Regions from separate parts of the Thiorhodovibrio litoralis genome, predicted to be linked through region 2. Evidence: predicted binding sites of a transcription regulator. Region 2 holds the regulator's gene; each other region holds the start of a gene.
What was found. Region 2 encodes sigma-54, which starts transcription at its own class of promoters, with help from an activator protein. Its sites were predicted from a motif close to TGGCANGNTNCNTGCTT; they were not measured.
Positions count from the first base shown of each region.

Region 1 (5,173 bases), 1.7 Mb from region 2:
AGTTTGGCGCGGTGACCAGGCCGATCAGCACCAGGGTGAGCAAGGCCAGGCCAGCCATAATCAGCACCGTGGTGATGAACGAGGCCGCCAGCGAGGCGCGGCGCGACGGACGCTGAACCAGATGTTTCTCGAGTTCGCCGCTGGCCACCAGCCGGTCGTATTCGAGTCGATGGTCGTGCTTGAACTCATCGATGGGGATCACGCCGGTGAAGATGGCAGTGCTCATCGGGAAGCGCTCGGGGCGGAAATGCACGTTAAAGAAGTGCACCGAGTTCAGGAAGATAGCCGCCAGGAGCGCCTCTTCGGCATGCACCAGATTGGCGATATTGAAGGTCCAGCCCGGCAGGATCAGGGACGTCTTATCCGGCATGAACAGGATCAGGCCCGAAGTGCCGATGACTGTGGCGCCCCAGAAGGGTGCCCAGTAGTCGAACTTCTGCCAGTAGGTCCAGTGGCTGAACTCGGGACGCGGTCCGCGGCCGAGGAACCACTTGAACATGTCTTTCAGGTCCTGCCAGTCCTTCCAGTTCGGCAACAGGGAGGTGCTGCCGAACCACTTGAAGGTCTTGCGATTGCGCCAGATATTGCTGGTCGCAATCGAGAGGTGGACGAAGAAGATCCCCAGCCAGATGGTGGCAGCCGTGCGGTGGATGATGCCCTCCATGCGGATGCCGCCGATGAAGCCCACCACTGCCTTGGCCCAGGCGGTATGGGAGAACAGCAGCGTGGTGCCGGTCAGGATCAGTGTCATGGTGGCGACGGCGAACAAGAAATGAATCCAGCGCCAGACGACCGGGAAGCGGCGGAAGTAAACCACGTCAGGCGTGCTCAGGTCTTCAATGAAGCCCTTGCCCTGGATGCGTTCCATGACCTCGCGGTAGAGCCACAGGATCACGTGGACCCAGAAGAAGCCCATGACCGCGAAGATCAGGGTGTCCATAAAGACCTTGAAGCCCCACAGGCCCGGGTAATTCTCGCGGTCGTGGGCGTCGCCATGGGGCCAAAAGCTGAGGAAGTTCTCGTTGGCGTCCTCATGGCACTGGCGGCAGTTCTCCAGGCGATTGTTGGCGTGGATTTCCGACGTCGGGTCATCCTCGCTCTTGACCAAATGCCCGCCATGGCAGTCATGGCACTTGGCCGCTGCGGTGTAACCCAGGCGGTGGACCTGGCCGTGGTAGGACGCAAAATAGGTGCGTTGGGCCTCCTCGTGACAGTTGCCGCAGTTCTCGGTGATCTGCAATTTGGCCTTGTCCGTCTCGGGGGAGGCAATCTCGTGGGTGGTATGGCAATCGGAGCAAACCGCCGCCTCGCTGTCGCCTTCCTCCATCACCGCCTTGCCGTGATCTGAGGTGCGATAGTCTGCGAGTTCCTGTTCATGACAGGCACCGCAGATTTCGGGGTTTTTCAGCCGGTGCTCGGCGCGCTGGATGCTGCCAAGTTCGCCGATGTTGTGCCCGTCGTGGCAGTCGTAGCAGGTGGCGTTGGTGCGCGACTGGTCCAGTTCACTGGGCTTGGCGTGGACCGAGTGCATGAAGTTGTCGATTTGCTCGTTGACAACCTCAAGGCGCGCGTACTTGCCGTCGGGATCATCCTTGTGCGCTTCCCATGTCTCGCGGTGGCACTCGATGCAGCCGACAATGACGGACGGCGCCTTGCGATGCGGGACCCGATCGATGGTGACGTGGCAACTGGTGCACTTCTGCCCGCCATGAACGCTGGCCTTGATCTGCCCGCTGTCGACCAATATCTCCACTGGTGAGCCGTCGTCGCGCACATCCATCGGATGCTGCTCATCGCCGTGGCAGGTCAGGCAACGCTCGTTGGGGATGATGCGCTTGCCGGTCTCAGGATCGAAGTGGTCGATCATGAGCTCCGTCGTGGCCCCTGGGGCAGGGTCCGTCGTCGTGCTATAGGCGACGGGATGGATGATAAGACCGAGCAGCGCCAGCCATAGGCAGGCCACTCGTTTGGTCTCGATGCGGCTTGGCATCGCAACTCCTCCTAAGATTTGTGCTCCCCGTCACCCCGCGGAATGACTCCCACGAGACTCAAGGAAGTCCCAGCGTTTTTTCTGGTTGATAATTATCGTTTCCACCTTGGCGAGGTGACTTTAGCACTTCTCACAAGGGATAGGGAATGCAAACGACGGCCGCCTTGGTCGCTGTTTTGCAAGAAGGGCAAGTCAAGGAGCCTGACGTGCCGGGGTGGTTGCTAGACAGCGAGTGAGAGGGCGGCGTTTCGCCGCTGCTGCCGAAGGCGCGAGTCGCCGCGCGCTGAGATCTATCGACAAATGCTTTAAGATCGTCAATCAAAGAACCACACGCGGCGCCCGCTGCTCTTGGAGGATATGGATGAAAATTATTCGCAATCTGCTCGCCATCATCGGTCTTGTCTCGGTGCTTGCACTTGGCTACGGCTATGTCCGCTTTAGTTCGGCTGTGGCCGGTTTTGACCCCGAGTTCAGTCGCTTCTATGGTGAGCTTGCTCAGCGCCTGCTTGAAACCGGTGATCCCGGAGTCGCCATGATGTGGTCGGTTCCGGTCGAGGACGGACTGACTGCCGAGGACGTGATTGAGTCGATGAAAAGCATCGCAATCTCTAAAAACTTGCTTTTTGTCGGCGAATCGCCCTTCTACAAGCAGATTGAGGCCATCACTGGCGAGGAGTATCGCTACGTTAACTTTCTCTCCTTCTGCGATGCGCGCGTCGGGCGCATGATGCTGGAGTATCGCAACGAATACAGCGGTTTTATGCCGTGCCGGATTGCGTTGGTGGAAGACGCTGAAGGCAATTTGAAGCTCTACAGCATGAATCTCGACTTGATGATCTACGGTGGAACGGAGCTGCCGCCGGATCTGAAAGAATCAGCGATTCAGGTGCGCAATACGCTTCGTGCCATCATGGAAGGTGGAGCCGCTGGCGAATTTTGACTTGCGCGGCGGGCGCTGATGCGCATTGTACAAATTTTGTATGGCAAGCCGTCATAAATTGTCTTTTCGCTCGCTGAGGTTTTGCGGCAGGGCGCTCTGAGGTGGACGGTAAGTTATTGACAAAAAGAGGGAATCAGCGCTAACAGGAAACTGGCACGCTTACTGACATGCATGAAATGCCATTCGCAATTCATCGAGGAGCATGTCATGTCATTGATCAAACGTTTCACTGTCGCCGTCTCGACTCGGCTCGATCGGCTGGTCGGGGATCTGGAAAACCATGATGCCGTGGTTGAAGTCGGCATCCGCGAAAGCCGGCGGCTCTATGCACAAGCCAAGGTGCGTTATCAGCGCTTGCAGCGCGACGGCGAGGCGCTGCGCCGTCAGCTCGAGGAGCGGCGCACCGACGAGCGCAACTGGCGCGAGCGTGCGCTATCTTGCGAACCCAATGCCGCCGGCGAGGAGAAAGCCCTGCAGTGCCTGAAGCGCGCGCGTCAAGCAGCGCGCGAGGCGGCATCGCTGGAGCAGGCCTGGCAGCAGCATCAATCGGTCGAGCGACGGCTGGCAGCGGACATCGACGCCCTGCGCGAGCGGGTCGCTCAGCTCGCCCATCGGCGCTCGCTGATGCGCAGTCGCGAGGCGACCGCGGACGCCGCGGTGCGGGTGCGCGAGGCCGAGTGCGATCCGCAACTGGATTTGGATGAGACCTTCGAGCGTTGGGAGATTCGCCTGACCGAGGCGGAAATGGCTGCAGATCAGTCGGCCCAATTGAATGCTGTGGGGCTGCATGCGGTGGGGAGTGACCCTTTTGAAGAGGAATTCCTGGTCGCCGAAGAGCGCGCTGCCTTGCACGCGGAGCTTACCGCGCTGCGCCGTGGTCATGCCGATGCCAATGCAGCGGCGGCCGCGCCTGCGGGAGGTGTGCAATGAGCGCCTTCGCCGTGACTCGCAATGAAGCCCTTTGTCTGGATGCCGATGCCCTGGACATTGCTGAGGAGGAGGCGGTCAATCGCGCAGCGACATCCGCACCCGCTCAGTCATGGTCGGCTACCGCGCCCGGCGCAGTCTCCGGTGGTGCCGCGCCGATGCGCTCCCCGCGCCTGACCTTGTCCCTGTTGCTGCGCAGTCTTGGTGGACTGGTCATCGTCGCCGCCTTCGTGCTTTACCTGTTCGAGGGCTGGCGCGACAGCGATGATCTGAGCCGCAGCCTGCTGCTGCTCGGCCATACCCTGGCGCTGACCCTGGCCGGACTGGCCAGCGGCCACTGGCTGCGTGAGAACAAAGGGGCACGCCTGTTCATCGCCCTGGCGTTGGCCGCTGTGCCGGTGAATTTCGCCTTTCTCGGCGGCTTGACCTATCCCTTCCTGAGCTGGGATGCCCCGGCCGGCATGGCTGCTGCCGCGTCCATCTGGACCCAGTCCCAAGGCCATCTCGCGATGGGACCGGCGCTGCTGCTGAGCGGTGCCAGTCTGCTGGTGCTCGTGCTGTCGGTGTGGCTGGGCTTTCGCGTCATGGCAAGGGACTCGGTTGCGGGCTTGAGCGGGCTTTATCTGTTGAGCAATGCCGCCCTGCTGATACCGACCCGCAGTGATGCCATGATCTCCGCCTTGTTGGTCGGGCTGGCATTGACCTTGGGGCTGCTCGGCTTGCAGTTGCGCCGGCGCGATCCGGCCCTGGCAACCGCCGAGGGCCGCTTTGCGCGCGCGGTGCTGTTGCTGCCCTTGCTGATTCTCGGCGGGCGCAGCCTGTGGCTCTATGCGCCGGACACGCTCTTTGTCACCACCCTGAGCCTGCTCGGCTACCTGGCGCTGCGCTTCTTGCTGGTGAGCATGGCACCCGGCAGCGCCTGGCGTGGCCTGGTGGAGGCGCTGGCGGTGGCGATGGCCGTGATGGTCACCGCGCTGGCGGGCGCTTCCCTGCTGCCGGCCTGGTCGCTGGCCGAGGTCGTTTACCTGCCCCTGAGTGCCGCCATCCTTGGTGCCCTGCTGCTCGACCTCTCGCGCCTGACCGGATCGCGCAGCTGCGGCTACCAGAGCACTGCGGTTATGCTCATGAGCTTAAGCCTTCTGCTCGATCTGGGTATCCATGGTGGCTTTGGCCTGGCCCTGGTAGCCTTGCTCGCGGGCGTGGCCGCGCTCGGCTTCGGTTATGTCATCAAGGGCCGCCTGCTGTTCGCTACCGGCCTGATCACCGCGCTGGCGGCACTGGCTACGCTGGCGACTGAAGCGCTCGAGCACTTCAGC
Region 1 is NZ_CP121473.1:926,738-931,910, forward strand. Features, by position in the region: gene Thiosp_RS04150 (cytochrome b/b6 domain-containing protein) at 1-1,990, opposite strand, end outside; gene Thiosp_RS04155 (DUF302 domain-containing protein) at 2,352-2,930, shown strand; gene Thiosp_RS04160 (PspA/IM30 family protein) at 3,138-3,860, shown strand; gene Thiosp_RS04165 (hypothetical protein) at 3,857-5,173, shown strand, end outside.
Region 1: a site for sigma-54 is predicted at 3,082-3,098, ahead of Thiosp_RS04160 (PspA/IM30 family protein). Genes of this name have one in related genera too.

Region 2 (5,173 bases):
TCGCGACGGACAAGAAATGACCCGCCGAGGCCAGACACTTCGAGGCCAGACACTTCGAGGCCAGACACGCCCAGCCCAATAGCGAAACGCAATTGCGAACGCCAAGTTTGAAAAACAGGCCTATTCCCGCCCCTCACCCAGACAATGCAATCACCGAACCCGGACCCTTCCTGCCATGCGACCCGACAATAATCCAGCTTTCAGACTGTCTCTGATTCTGTTTTGTCTCAATGTACTGACTGTCGCACCGGCGTTCGCACTCGACAGCGATCAGGGCCAGCCGTTGTTCATTGAGGCCGATGCCGTGGAACTCGACGAACAGACCTCCCAAAGCCGCTACATCGGCAGTGTCGAGGTGCAACAGGGGAGCATGCGGATTCTTGCCGACGAGGTTCAGGTCGAACACCGTCAGGATCGCCAGCCGCGCACCATCGTCGCCGTGGGCAACCCGGCGAAATATCGCCAAATGACAGAAGGCGAAACCGAGCCCGTTCTCGGACGCGCCCAGCGGATGGAATACAATGCCGACCGTGACGAGCTCACCTTGATTGACCGCGCGGTACTGACCCAAGGGCAGGATCGCTTCGCCAGCGATCGTATCGTCTACAACCGCAAGACCGAGCGCGTTACCGCCGGCACCAGCGCGCAGGGGCGCGAGCGGGTCAAGATCACCATCACACCAGAAGAGGAATGACCACCGCCTCCCCCGCCAAGTCGGCTGCTGGCTCCAGCTCCCGCCCCCGCTCCGCTCACCTGGCCCTGCAGGCCGAGGGTCTGGCCAAGAGTTATCGTCGGCGCCGGGTCGTTGATGGCGTCAACATCAGCGTCAGCGCTGGCGAGGTGGTGGGACTGCTCGGCCCCAATGGTGCCGGCAAGACAACCAGCTTTTACATGATCGTCGGCCTGGTGGCCGCAGATGGCGGGCGCATCCTGCTCGCCGGCGAGGACGTCAGCCTCGCACCCATGCATGCCCGCGCCCGGCGCGGCCTGAGCTACCTGGCCCAGGAGCCCTCGGTATTTCGCAAGCTGAGCGCCACCGACAACCTGATGGCCGTGCTCGAGACCCGCCCGGAACTCGACGAGCGCCAGCGCCGGCAGCTGTGCGAGGCGCTGCTCGACGAGCTCGGCATCGCGCATATCGCCGAATCCATGGCGCTGAGTCTGTCCGGCGGCGAGCGCCGACGGCTCGAAATCGCCCGCGCCCTGGCGGTCGAGCCGAAGATCATGCTGCTTGACGAACCCTTCGCCGGTGTCGACCCCATCGCCGTGGTCGATATCAAGAAGATCATTACTCATCTGCGCGAGCGCGGCATCGGGGTGCTGGTGACCGACCATAATGTCCGCGAGACGCTCGACATCTGCGATCGCGCATACATCATCAGCGACGGCCAAGTCATCGCCGAGGGCGCGCCCTCCGAGTTGCTTGCCAACACCCAGGTTCGCACGGTTTACCTCGGAGAGCATTTCCGCCTGTAAGCCGACGCTGTTGCGCTGCTAACGTTTCCCACGAACACATTCGCCCCCAGGCCACCACGGTCGTGGCGCTGACAAAAGCCGATCGCGCTCCCCAGCTTGCGTCGAGGCGGAAAAGATCAGCTACAATCAAGAATGCCTATGCAAGTTTCATTCGCTGCGAGAACCCTTCTCTTCATGCCTGATCACGCCGGAGTCTGACCGAAAGCGTCGCGATGAAGCAGACCATTCAACTGCGCCTCGGCCAGCAGCTGACGATGACGCCGCAGCTGCAGCAGGCCATCAAGCTTCTGCAACTCTCCACCCTGGACCTGCAGCAGGAAATCCAGCAGGCGCTTGAATCCAACCTGATGCTCGAGAGCGCTGACGATGATCCGCCAGAGCAAAGCCTCGGCGACCAGGGCACGGGCCTTGAGGACATCTCCGCGCGTGACATTGAACGGCAGATCGAGGACGCCCGCATCGACGACTCCCTGCGCCCTGAGCGCGATGACATGCCGGCCGAGCTGCCGACCGACAGTCAGTGGGCCGATACCTTCGACAGCTACACAGCAAGCGGCAGCGCGCCAAGCAACAACGGCAGCGACGGCAATGACTTCGATCTCTTCGCGCAGCGCTCTCGCCCGCAGACGCTGCACGATCACATCGACTGGCAGCTCAACCTGACCCGTTTCGGGGAACGCGACCGAGCCGTTGCCGAGGCATTGATCGACGCCATCGACGCCGATGGTTATCTGCGTCTCGACCTCGATGAACTGCCAGACATTCTCAACGACCCCGATCTGGAGCGCGACGAGATCGATGCCGTGCTGCATCGTATTCAGTCCTTCGACCCTGCCGGAATCGCCGCGCGCGATCTGCGCGAGTGCCTGATTCTGCAACTGCGTCAGCTCACTGACGTCCAGCCGCAGCGCGACCATGCCCTGGCCATCTGCGAGCACCATTTTGACGCCTTGGCGCGCAACGACCTCGACAGCATGCGACGCAGCACCAAACTTGGCGACGACGACCTCGCCAGGGCACTGAGTCTGATCCGCTCGCTCAACCCGCGCCCCGGCTCCGCCGTGACCGAGGTGCGCCCCGAGTACATTAAGCCAGACGTACTCGTGCGTCGGCGCAACGGCCGTTGGACAGTGGAGCTTAATCCGGACACCACACCGAGAATCCGCGTCAACGAGAGCTACCGCCAGCTCATTCGTCGTGCCGACAAGGCAGCCGACAACCAGTGCATGAAATCCCACCTACAGGAAGCCCAGTGGTTCATCAAAAGCCTGCTCAGCCGCAACGACACCGTGCTGCGCGTCGCGAGCAAAATTGTCGAGCTGCAGCAGGACTTCTTCGACTTCGGCGAAGAAGCCATGCGTCCGTTGGTGTTGCGCGATATCGCCGAGACACTCGAGCTGCACGAATCCACCGTCTCGCGCGTCACCACGCAGAAATACATGCACACACCGAGGGGCACTCTCGAGTTTAAGTATTTTTTCTCAAGCCATGTCAACACGACTTCAGGAGGCGAATGTTCGTCCACCGCCATCAGAGCCTTCATCCGCAAACTGGTCGCTGCCGAGACGCCCAACAAGCCTCTGAGCGACAACAAAATCGCGGATGTTTTATCTGATCAAGGCATCAAGGTGGCGCGGCGGACAGTCGCCAAATACCGCGAAGCCATGGGCATACCGCCCTCAAACGAGCGTAAGCGCCTCGCCTGACCGCCCGGGGATTTCACTAACCGGCATTTTCACTAACCGGAGTTTTCACTAACCGCGATTTTCACTAAGGGCTTCCTTTGTGATGAAATCCCCCAGGGCTGGCGTAGCCGCCATCGTTGCGTTCGATCATCCAGGAGAGACAATCTATGCAAATCAAGCTCACAGGTCATCATATCGACATCACCGAGCCGCTTAAGGACTATGTCGATAATAAATTTTCCCGCCTGGAGCGCCATTTCGACCATGTCATCAACGCGCACGTCATACTGACCGTCGAGAAGCTCCGCCAAAAGGCGGAAGCCACGCTGCTCATCAATGGCGCCAGTGTTTTTGCCGACGCCACGCACGAAGACATGTACGCCGCCATTGACGGACTGATCGACAAACTCGACCGTCAGGTGATCAAATACAAGGAAAAGCGCCAGAGTCATCGCGCGCCGGGAGCCAAAGCCGCCAGTGCCGAACTCGCGGCCACCAGCGAGCCCGCGCCCGGCGAGGACCCGGCGGAGACTTAACCCAAGCCAAGAGACTCATCGCATCACGCACGCAAATCACTCGAGTCTCTAGCTGATTCATACCGGAGCCGGTCATGCCGGCTCCGGTTTTTGTTTCCCACGGGAGAGCCACCAACCATGTTCCCCCCACAACTCATCGTCGAACACCGGGTGCTCGGCGCGGCCAGTATCAGCAGCAAAAAGCGCCTGCTCGAGACCCTGGCTGAACTGCTGGTCGGCGAATTGCCTGAGCTCAGCCGCGAGTCCGTCTTCGACCGCCTGCTCGAGCGCGAGCGCCTCGGCAGCACCGGGCTCGGGCACGGCGTCGCCCTGCCGCACGCGCGGGTGGCGGAAGTGACGGACGCCATTGGCGCCTTCGTCCAAATGCGCGAGCCGGTTCCCTTCGATGCCATTGACGACCAGCCGGTCGACCTGGCCTTCGCGCTGCTGGTCCCCGAGACGGCCAACGAAATGCATCTGCAGCTGCTGGCCGACCTTGCCGCGCTATTCAACCAGGACCAGCTGCGACAGAAGCTGCGCGACGCTGAGGGGCCCGACGCGCTGCTGGCGCTTCTGACTGAAGCGGCCCCCGCAGAAGCTGCGCCAAGCAGCTCTCCGGCCAACTCTCCAGCCAGCTCTCCGACCAGTTCTCTGCCCAGCTCGCCGCCAGACGGGTCCCCACGGCGTTCCTGAGACCAGCGTGAAGCCGATCGACTCCCTGCAGAGTCTCGTCGACAGTCTGAGCGAACCGCTCAAACTGCAATGGTTGTTCGAGCCGCCGAAGCAGCGGATTCCGCTGCAAACCCCACCTGAGGGTCCGCGCCAGCGCCTGGTTGGCTCGATGAACTGCATCCGCCCCAACCGGGTGCAGGTTGTTGGTCAGGCCGAATTCGCGTACCTGCGCGATCTCCACCCCCACGCCCGCGGCGATATGCTGACGCGGGTTTTCACCGCCAGCCCAGTGGCGGTAATCTTTGCCGACGCGCTTGAGCCCGATGCGCAATTCCGCGCCCGCGCCGAGCAGGAGGGCACGCCCCTGCTGGGATCGAGCCTCAACGATCAGGACATTGTCGAGCACCTCCAGCATGTCCTCACCCACACCTTTGCCGAACGCACCACCTTGCACGGGGTTTTTCTCGAGGTTCTCGGCATGGGCGTGCTGCTGGTCGGCGACCCTGGCATCGGCAAAAGCGAACTCGCGCTCGAGTTGATCGCCCGCGGTCATCGCCTGATCGCCGACGATGCACCCGAGTTCGCACGCATCGCGCCCGAGGTCATCGAGGGGCGCTGCCCGCCGTTGCTGCGCGATTTTCTTGAAGTTCGCGGCCTTGGTGTCTTGAACATCCGCGCCATGTTTGGCGAAAGTTCGGTGCGCGAAAAAAACCACCTAAACCTGGTCATCAGCATGCGGTTTTTTGACAACAGCGAGCTGGCCTGCATCGACCGGCTGCGCGGCAGTTTATCCACACGGAACATTCTCGGCATCGCGGTGCCAGA
Region 2 is NZ_CP121473.1:4,706,675-4,711,847, forward strand. Features, by position in the region: gene lptC (LPS export ABC transporter periplasmic protein LptC) at 1-20, shown strand, start outside; gene lptA (lipopolysaccharide transport periplasmic protein LptA) at 176-694, shown strand; gene lptB (LPS export ABC transporter ATP-binding protein) at 691-1,476, shown strand; gene Thiosp_RS21470 (RNA polymerase factor sigma-54) at 1,689-3,182, shown strand; gene hpf (ribosome hibernation-promoting factor, HPF/YfiA family) at 3,329-3,697, shown strand; gene Thiosp_RS21480 (PTS sugar transporter subunit IIA) at 3,815-4,369, shown strand; gene hprK (HPr(Ser) kinase/phosphatase) at 4,377-5,173, shown strand, end outside.

Region 3 (5,173 bases), 1.1 Mb from region 2:
CAGCAGCGCCTGGCTCGCCCGGTGCTGCGCAAGCAGGTGCTCTTCGCGGGTGATGCGGATCTGGCGGTCGACCTGGTAAAGCTCCATCAACAAATCATTGCGCCCGTCTTCCTGATGCAATGGCAGGACAGTGCAATTGACGCGGATTAGTTGTCCATCAGGGCGGGTCAGCTCGACTTCGCGCTCGGTGTAGGGATGGCGCGTCTGCAGGGTATCGCGCAGACGCTGTTCCACCGGTTCCGACGGGCAGGGCACCAGGTCGCCGGCGGGAACGCCAAGCACGGCATTGGCACTGACAGACAACAGGGTTTCTCCCGCCGGGTTGATATAGCGCAGATACAAATCGCGGTCGAACAGCAGCATGGCCGCGGTCATATTGTCGAGCACCCGCTCGGCAATGCGCGGGTCCACACGTGTGGCCACAGAGGCTGGCTTCTTCATGGTGGGAGGAATCTTCCACTTTGCACGCACGGCATCTGTTGCAAGCATGCCGGTTAATCGCTGAGGCGGTCCGCGGTGAGCCTGGCAGAAGCGAGTAGAAGCTGGCACCTTGGATTCAAGCCACGGCTTAGGGCCACGGACACCCTGAGGTAGTTAGCAATAACCAGGCCAGCCGGCCTGAATCCGCATGAGTGCTTGCAGCGCAGCGCTGTTTGCGTTGACCGACGGGGCAGGGCGCAACGTCAACGGCGAGAATTCGCACCAAAAATGTGCGGGCGCTGCCAGGGTGAATGACCCTGCTAGCGCGGCTCGGCATGATCAGGGCTGATCTGCCGGGGTCGGGGTGGTCAGCAGGTTGAATGACAAAAGCGCTGTCTGCGCCAGAACCGCGCCCGTTGGATCGAGAATCTGTGCCTGGACCTGATGGCTGCCGGGAGGCAGGCCCTGTAGCTGAAATTGCGTGCGCCCGTTGAGACCATCAACCGGCGTTCCGTCGACTTGCACCGCGAGCTTGTGCTCGGTCTCGAGCGGCGGGCTCAGCATCAGGCTGACCTGTACCTTGCCTTCGGCGGATTCCAGGGTCTCGCCCGCGGACGGCGCCACCACGGCGAACTGCTCGTAAGGGCCGAGCATGGCGCCTTGCTGCCCAGCATCTTCCCCCGTCTCCTGCCCGGCGTTTTCGCCTGAGGAGCGGCGTGGCAGCGGGATGGCTTCAGCATCCGGCAATGGCTGATCGGAATAGATGACACGTCCCTCGGCATCGACTCCCTTGTAGGCTTGGGCGCCGCACCAGGCTGGGAAGCTCAGCACCACACAGGTGAGTAGCAGGCGCGGTATCCAGAACCTGCGGGAGAGCGCGGATCTCGGAAAAAGCCCAGGCTCTGCCCGAGGATGGTCGGCGCGGCGGTCGGTGGGGATGGCAGAAAGCGTCGGCATGGCGATGCACCCAGCGGCGATGATTGGATATCCAGAATGTTAGTGCAGATATCCCGCGGCGACAACGTTGGTGGCGGTGCTCCGGGGTGGTGGCAAAAAAAACCCGCGGCCGGTTGCTCCGGCGCGCGGGCTGACTTGGCTGCCGTGGTTCGCGGAGCGCCAACCGGCACTCCGCGAGGCTCGCGGCCCCGGCAGCTGTATCAGCAGCTGTAGTAGAGGTCGAACTCCACCGGATGGGTGGTCATGCGAAGGCGCGTGACTTCATCCATCTTGAGTGCGATGTAGCCGTCGATGACGTCGTCGGTGAAGACACCGCCGGCGGTCAGGAACTCGCGATCCTTGTCGAGTTCGTCGAGTGCCTGGTCGAGCGAATAGCACACTTGCGGAATGGTCTTTTCCTCCTCCGGCGGCAGGTCGTAGAGGTCCTTGTCCATCGGGTCGCCCGGATGGATCTTGTTCTGGATACCGTCGAGGCCGGCCATCATCATGGCCGCGAAGGACAGATAGGGGTTACCCGTGCTGTCCGGGAAGCGCACCTCGATACGCGCGGCCTTGGGGTTGGCATCATGGGGGATGCGCACCGAGGCCGAACGGTTGCGAGCCGAGTAAGCCAGCATGACCGGCGCCTCGAAACCCGGCACCAGACGCTTATAGGAGTTGGTGGAGGAATTGGTGAACGCATTCAGCGCACGCGCATGCTTGATGATGCCGCCGATGTAATAGAGCGCGTTCTCAGACAGGCCAGCGTACTTGTCGCCACTGAAAATATTCTGCCCGCCCTTGCCCAGGGACTGATGCACGTGCATGCCATTGCCGTTGTCACCGACCAGCGGCTTGGGCATGAAGGTGGCTGTTTTGCCGTAGGAGTGCGCCACGTTGTGCACGCAGTATTTGAGAATCTGATTCATGTCAGCACGCTTGACCAGGGTGTCAAACACGGTGCCGATCTCACACTGACCTGCGGTGGCCACTTCGTGGTGGTGCACCTCGACCTTCAGCCCCATCTCTTCCATCGCCAGACACATGGCGGAGCGCAGGTCGTGCAGCGAGTCAACGGGAGGAACCGGGAAGTAGCCACCCTTGAGGCCCGGGCGATGGCCCATGTTGCCATCCTCGAACACGCGCTCTGAGTTCCACTGCGCTTCCTCGGAGTCAACTTTGTAAAAGGCGCCGCTGATGCTGGCACCCCAGCGCACGTCGTCGAGCACGAAGAACTCAGGCTCTGGACCAAAGAAAGCCGTGTCGGCAATGCCGGTGGACTTGAGATACGCCTCAGCCCGCTTGGCGACCGAGCGTGGGTCGCGCTCATAGCCCTGCATGGTGGCGGGCTCGAGAATGTCGCAGCGGATGATCATGGTTTTTTCGTCGGTGAAGGGGTCCATCACCGCCGTGTCAGCCTCTGGCATCAGCACCATATCCGAGGCCTCGATGCCTTTCCAGCCGGCGATTGAGGAGCCGTCGAACATCTTGCCGTCCTGGAACAGGCTATCGTTAACCATGGACGCTGGCATCGAGACATGCTGCTCCTTGCCACGGCTGTCGGTGAAGCGCAGGTCGACGAACTTCACGTCCTCGTCTTTGATCAGTTTCATTACCTTTGCGGACATCTAGCAATTCTCCATTCGGGTGAGCGGAATTTTGGTCTGCCATTGCAGATCAGTTGGATGCAGATCAGTTGGATTTTGAGTGAGGGTAAATGCCAACGGCTGGCACAGCGGAAAGCAGAGATCATGCCATAAGGACGCAGGCAGAGAAGCAGCATCAGGACAGAGCGTTGCGCTCTTTTTGAATGCGGCTACGCACCAGTGCTGTGCAAGTGAAGCGCTCAGCGCACCACGTTCGTGCATGCTGCTGGCGAGCAGCACGGGTGCATCAGACCAAACGCATCAGACCGAGAACAGCGTTTGCGCGCCCGGCGGTCAAGGCATCAGCCAAAGTAAACCCGCGCGTGGCGGAACACCGGGTCTTTGGTGATCGCGTGCCGGATGTGACTCGCGAGCTTCTCTGGCTCGCTTCCCGGATCGGTCGAGAGCCCAAGCGGCAGCAGAATCTCGACCTCAAGCGCGCCGTGCAGGTAATGCAGCAGCACCCGGCGGCGCTCGGCGAATTGCGGAATCCCGGCGCAGAGCTGCTCGAGCTTCTGCAGCGCCTCGGCACGCAATGGCAGGTCGGCCCTGACCGGGCGGGCTTCGTCATCTTCCGGGTCGATATGGACGATGACCTCGTTGATCTCGTCGAAGCCGGCCTTCAACCGCTGCTCCACCAGCACGGTGATCATGTGCCCTTCCGAGACGCTGATGTAGGGATCGACCAGTATATGGACGTCAGCGCTGGCCTGACCACCGTGGGTGCGGGTGCGCAGCATGTGCAAGTCGCGCACATCGGCAAGTCCGGCAATGGCTTGGCGAATCTCGCGCACGCGCGCCGGTTCCAGGCCAGCATCGACCAGCTCGCCAACCGCCTCCTTGCCCAGATCCCAGGAAATCTTGGCAATCATCACCGCTACCAGCACCGAAGCGATGGCGTCCAGATAGCTCAAGCCCGCCAGGGTGCCGGCGATGCCGATCAGCACTACGATGGATGAAATTGCGTCGCTGCGATGATGCCAGGCATTGGCGCGCAGCATGTCTGAGCGCACCCGGCGAGCATAGACCAGGGTGTACCAGAAAAGCGCCTCATTGACCAAAATTGAGACCCCGGCAGCAGCCAGCGCCAACCAACTCGGCTGCAGCAGTTGCTCGGGCTGAAACAGGCGCTCCACTGCATCCCAGCCGATGCCAAGCGCCACCGCCGCCAGGAAGAAACCAAGCACCAGTGTCGCGACCGTCTCGAACCGCTGGTGCCCATAGGGATGTTCGGCATCCGGTGCCTCCCCGGCGTGCCGTCCGGCAAAGTAGACCAGCGCGTCCGAGGCCAAATCGGAGACCGAATGCACCCCGTCGGCAATCAACGCATGGGAATTGCCAAACCAGCCGCAGAGGATCTTGCCCACCGCAAGCAGCGCATTGCTGATCGCCGCCACCAAACTGGTGCGCGCGATGGCGCTCACGCGTTCCGCTTTCCAATCACTAGCGCCGCGCTCGTCCTGCTGATGGGCTTCACTACTCATAATGCCTTCACCATGGTGACAGTGTACCGCTCCATTACCTTTGCTGCCTCGCCGCTAGCGCGCGATTTGCGACAAGCCTTTATACTGGGGCGCTTTCCTGTTTGGTTGCCTGTTTGGTTGCCTATTTAATCGGAGGTTTGCGTGCCAGGCACTGCTGGATCAAATTCTCAGGGGGCTCAGTCCCAGAGGTCTCATGCTCAGGGGTCGGAGTCTCAGGTGCTGGATTTTCAGGATCTCATTCTCAGGCTGCAGCAGTTCTGGGCCGAGCGCGGCTGCTTGATCGTGCAGCCCTATGACATGGAAGTGGGCGCCGGGACCTTTCATCCGGCAACCTTCCTGCGCGCCATCGGCCCCGAGCCCTGGCGCGCGGCCTATGTGCAGCCCAGCCGTCGCCCGACCGACGGGCGCTATGGCGAGAACCCCAACCGGCTGCAGCACTACTACCAGTATCAGGTGCTGCTCAAGCCCTCGCCGGCGGACATTCAGGAGCTCTATCTCGAGTCCTTGAAGACCCTCGGCATCGACCCGCTGGTGCATGATATCCGCTTTGTTGAGGATAACTGGGAATCCCCCACTCTCGGCGCCTGGGGCCTGGGCTGGGAGGTCTGGCTCAATGGCATGGAGGTCACGCAGTTTACTTACTTCCAGCAGGTGGGCGGGCTGGAATGCCGCCCGGTCAGCGGCGAG
Region 3 is NZ_CP121473.1:311,098-316,270, forward strand. Features, by position in the region: gene glnL (nitrogen regulation protein NR(II)) at 1-441, opposite strand, end outside; gene Thiosp_RS01465 (DUF4124 domain-containing protein) at 760-1,377, opposite strand; gene glnA (glutamate--ammonia ligase) at 1,578-2,984, opposite strand; gene Thiosp_RS01475 (cation diffusion facilitator family transporter) at 3,305-4,486, opposite strand; gene glyQ (glycine--tRNA ligase subunit alpha) at 4,703-5,173, shown strand, end outside.
Region 3: a site for sigma-54 is predicted at 3,097-3,113, ahead of glnA (glutamate--ammonia ligase). Genes of this name have one in related genera too.

Region 4 (5,173 bases), 1.6 Mb from region 2:
GCGATCCAGATGCTGGGTTGGATCTTCTGCGGAAACCCGCGGCGGAATGCGATGCCGCCATTGCGAGCTATACCGCAGTCGAAGCTGAAGCCCTGATGCTGTCAGCTTGGGTTGGTTTTCTGCGCGGCCAGTATGCCGACGCAGCCGCCGGTTTCGAGGCGGCTCATGCGGTAGAGCGCAAACGCACCCGCAAGCGCAACCTCATCCTGCCGGGGATTGTTGGCGTACTTCATCTGCTTGCACTGCTCGAGCGCGGCACGCCTGAGGATTTGGTCCGCGCGGAGGATCTGGCCAGAATGGTCCTGCGGATGCGCAACGCCGGCCATCTGCGTTACCTTCACCTCCTCATCGCGGACTTGGCCGTGCTGCTCGCGGGCAAGCGCCGCAAGGAGGATTGCTACGCTCTGAATTTCGGCATGGCGCCTCGCGAGCCCATGCCCCAGTTATTGCAGATGTTGGCGTTGCACTGGCTCGGCGACCGACTGGATTCCAAGCAGCTGTCGACCCTGTCGCGCTTGGCGCACGACGCTGCTGAGAGCGGCCGGGTCTGGTACGCAAACGAGGCCGTCGCCCTGCTGAAAGCCACGGAGTTTGACGGCAAACTGCCCGACTTCGAGCCACCGCCGCAGGATCTTGTCACTCTGACCGAACTGCTGCATCCCAAACCGCATTGGGAGCTTGCGCTCGAGGCGCTTTCGCGACTGAAGACTGACCAGCGCGCCAGCAAGGATACCGAGGACGCGCTGCGCTTGATCTGGCTTTTAGTGCGGCAAGGGCAATGGGTCGGCCTGGAGCCACGCGAGCAAAAACGCACCAAGGGATGCGGCTGGACGCGTGGACGCGCGATCCCGCTCCAGCGTTTGGCGGAAGAGTCCGGAAAAATGGCCCATTTGACCGCCCAGGATCGATCTATCGCTGCTTGCATCGTCCGCTCGGATGCGGTCGGGTACGTCAGCTCGACTCAATTCCACCTGGATTCCGAGCGGGCGCTGCTTGCTGCCGTGGGCCACCCACTGGTCTTTAGGAGCCTCGATGATGGTGAGCCGGTAGAGCTTGTTCGCGGCGAACCGACGCTGAAAGTGACGAAAGGCCGCAATGATATTCTGCTCAATATGGAGCCCTTTCCCGAGGTCGCGCGACATGTCATGCCGATGGACGAGGACGCGCAGCGCATCCGCCTCGTCGAATTCGACGAAAGACACTACCAGATCATGTCTATCCTTGGAGCCAAGGGCCTCTCAGTTCCCAAGAATTGCGAACGACAGGTCCTGAAAAGCCTCGCTGCGGTGGCGCCGATGCTGACGGTGCACTCGGACATCGGCGGCGGCGCCGATAGCGAAGCAGGCGAGGCGGTGCCGGCCGATGCCCGCTTGCACCTGCATCTGAAGCCGATCGGCGAGGGGCTGAGTCTGGAGTTCTTCGTGCATCCCTTTGGCGATGCCGGCGGCCCACAGCTGCGCCTCGGCGAGGGCAGCGCGACGCTCTTTGCCGACATCAGCGGTCGCGCCTTGCGCTGCACGCGCAAGCTAAGCGAGGAACGTGCGGCGGCGCGCGAGCTGCTCGCTCACTGCCCGGCGTTGGAAACGCAGGATGGAGACAATACCGCCTGGAGCTGGCAGCTCGATGATCCGGAAACCGCGCTGAGCGCGCTCGAGCAGCTCCAAGCGCTGGGCGATGCGGTGGTGCTGGACTGGCCCAAAGGCAAGCGCATCGCGCTGACACCGGCGGCTGGGCTCGCGCAGATGCGCGCCCGGGTCAGCAGCACGCCGGACTGGCTCGAGCTCGGCGGTGCCCTGCATCTCGACGACGGTCGGGTGTTGGAGCTGCGCGAATTGCTCAAGGCGATGACCAACAGCCGCTTCGTGCGTCTCGGTGAGGGTGATGTTCTGACACTCAGCGAAGCGCTCAAAAAACGCCTCGATGGCCTGCGCGGGCTTACCGAAAAAGGGCGCTTTCACCCGCTGGCTGCACCGGCCATTGCCGAGCTGCTCGATGGCATGGCGATGGAATCCTCCCCGGAGTGGGAAGCACGCCTGGCCCGCCTCGCCGAGCTGGCCGAGCTGGAGCCGAAAATCCCCTCCACCTTGCAGGCCGAGCTGCGCGACTATCAGATCGAAGGCTACCGCTGGCTGGCGCGCCTGGCGCACTGGGGTGCCGGTGCCTGTCTCGCCGACGACATGGGGCTTGGCAAGACGGTGCAGGCGCTGGCGCTGATCCTCTCCCGCGCTCCGCAAGGCCCGACGCTGGTGCTGGCTCCGACCTCTGTCTGCGGTAACTGGCTTGAGGAGGCTGCGCGCTTCGCCCCAACGCTCAAGCCCCGGCGCTTCGGTCTCGGTGATCGCGCCGCCATGCTCGCGCAGGCCGGCCCTTTCGATCTCATTGTCGCCAGCTATGGCCTGCTGCAAACTGAGGGCGAGCGCCTGGCCGAGGTGCATTGGCAGACCATCGTCACCGACGAGGCGCAGGCATTCAAGAACGCGGTCACCAAGCGCTCGCAGGCCATCATGCAGCTGCAGGGCGATTTCCGCGTCATCACGACCGGAACCCCGATCGAAAATCATCTCGGTGAGCTGTGGAATCTGTTCCGCTTCATCAACCCCGGCCTGCTTGGCTCGCTCGAGTCCTTCAACGCCCGCTTCGCCCTTCCCATCGAGCAGCATCAGGATCGCGAGGCCCGCGCCCGGCTGCGCGCGCTGCTGCGACCCTTCATCCTGCGCCGCCTGAAAAGCGAGGTACTGAGCGAACTGCCGCCGCGCACCGAAATCACCCTGAGCATTGAGCTGGGCGACAGCGAAAAGGCCCTGTACGAGGCCGTGCGTCGCGAAGCCATCGACCGCATTGAGAGCGCGCAGGCCAGCGCCAATCCTGGCCAGCAGCGCATGCAGCTGTTCGCCGAGATCATGCGCCTGCGCCGCGCCTGCTGCCATCCGCGCCTGGCGCTGCCCGACAGCCCGCTGCCGAGCAGCAAGCTCGACGCTTTCGCCGAGATCGTCGAGGAACTGCTTGAAAACCGCCACAAGGCCCTGGTGTTCAGCCAGTTCGTCGATCATCTCAAGCTGATCCGCGAGTACCTCGATAACCGCGGCATCCGCTACCAATACCTCGACGGCAGCACGCCTGAGCCCAAGCGCCGCGCGGCGGTTACGGCATTTCAGTCCGGCGAGGGCGATCTGTTCCTGATCAGCCTGCGCGCCGGCGGCTCGGGGCTGAACCTGACCGCCGCCGACTATGTCATCCACATGGACCCCTGGTGGAACCCGGCAGTGGAAGACCAGGCATCCGATCGCGCTCACCGCATCGGCCAGCAGCGCCCGGTCACCATCTACCGACTGGTCGCGAAGGACACCATCGAAGAGCGCATCCTGGCATTGCATGCGAACAAACGCGACCTCGCCGACGCTCTGCTTGAGGGCACTGACGATAGTAGCCGGCTCAGCTACGCTGAGATGCTGGAGCTGGTGCGGAATCAGTGAGCGGGAATCCGGTGGTTTCTCGGTGGCAAAGGCTTGAGGTGGTCGTTCTCTTAAATGATGCGCCTGATGCGAGCATGTCGTTATCCGCACAGCCTTCGTGGCTTTGTCGGCTCTGCTACCTGCCAGCAGTCTCTGTGACAACCAGAGGTTTTGTCGTTAAATCAATTGCCTAAAGCTGCCTCTCCTGGCTGGCACGCCTGTTGCTTATCTCCATTCGACTTCGTCGTACAACTGCCCCGAGGGGCGAGCAACTGGGAGAAACGCAATGGCATTACGGCAATGTGCAATCTATGGCAAGGGTGGTATCGGTAAGTCCACCACCACGCAGAATCTGGTCGCCGGTCTGGCTGAGCTGGGCAAAAAGATCATGATCGTCGGCTGCGACCCCAAGGCCGACTCGACCCGCCTGATCCTGCACTCCAAGGCGCAGGACACCATCATGCAGATGGCAGCAGATGCTGGCTCGGTTGAGGATCTGGAGCTCGAGGATGTGATGGCGACCGGTTACGGCGGCATCAAGTGCGTTGAGTCCGGTGGCCCGGAGCCGGGTGTCGGCTGTGCTGGCCGCGGCGTTATCACTGCGATCAACTTCCTGGAAGAGGAAGGCGCCTATGAAGAAGACCTGGACTTCGTCTTCTACGACGTGCTCGGCGACGTGGTCTGCGGCGGTTTCGCCATGCCGATCCGCGAGAACAAGGCGCAGGAGATCTACATCGTCTGCTCCGGCGAGATGATGGCCATGTACGCGGCCAACAACATCGCCAAGGGCATCTGCAAGTATGCAAAATCCGGCAGCGTGCGTCTCGCTGGGCTGATTTGTAACAGCCGTAACACCGCGCGCGAAGACGAGCTGATCATTGAGCTAGCCCGTCAGCTCGGTACCCAGATGATTCATTTCGTGCCGCGCGATAACGTGGTGCAGCGCGCTGAGATTCGCCGCATGACGGTCATCGAGTATGACCCAAAGGCCAAGCAGGCTGATGAGTACCGCACCCTGGCGCAGAAGGTCATCGACAACAAGATGTTTGTTGTACCGACCCCGATTTCCATGGATGAGCTTGAAGACCTGCTGATGAAGTTCGGCATCCTGGAAGAGGAAGACGAGAGCATCGTCGGCAAGACCGCAGCTGAGGAGCAGGCTGTCGCGGCCTAAGACGGACGCGCGCAAGGTCCGCTCTTGAACCTGGCCTGGCCCTGGCCTGCCGGTGCCTGCCGCCAACGCGGCACGCCGGCCTGGGCACCAAGAACCCTTTTATCTCATCTTTGATCGAGCGACCGTCCGCGGATTAGCGGCGGCGCCGTCGAGAGGTACGCCACCATGGCATCAATGACGCGTGAAGAGACCCAGGCCTTGATTCAAGAAGTCCTGGAAGTGTATCCCGAGAAGGCCAAGAAAGACCGCGCCAAACATTTGGCCGCGAATGACCCGAGCCTGGAGCAATCCAAGAAGTGCATCACCTCCAACCGCAAGTCTCAGCCAGGTGTGATGACCGTTCGCGGTTGTGCTTACGCGGGCTCGCGCGGTGTGGTCTGGGGGCCGGTCAAGGACATGGTCCACATCTCCCATGGACCTGTCGGCTGCGGTCAGTATTCCCGCGCCGGGCGCCGTAACTACTATGTCGGCCACACCGGTGTGAATACCTTCGCCACCATGAACTTCACCTCGGACTTTCAGGAGAAAGACATCGTCTTCGGTGGTG
Region 4 is NZ_CP121473.1:852,084-857,256, forward strand. Features, by position in the region: gene Thiosp_RS03850 (DEAD/DEAH box helicase) at 1-3,473, shown strand, start outside; gene nifH (nitrogenase iron protein) at 3,739-4,626, shown strand; gene nifD (nitrogenase molybdenum-iron protein alpha chain) at 4,792-5,173, shown strand, end outside.
Region 4: a site for sigma-54 is predicted at 3,663-3,679, ahead of nifH (nitrogenase iron protein). Genes of this name have one in related genera too.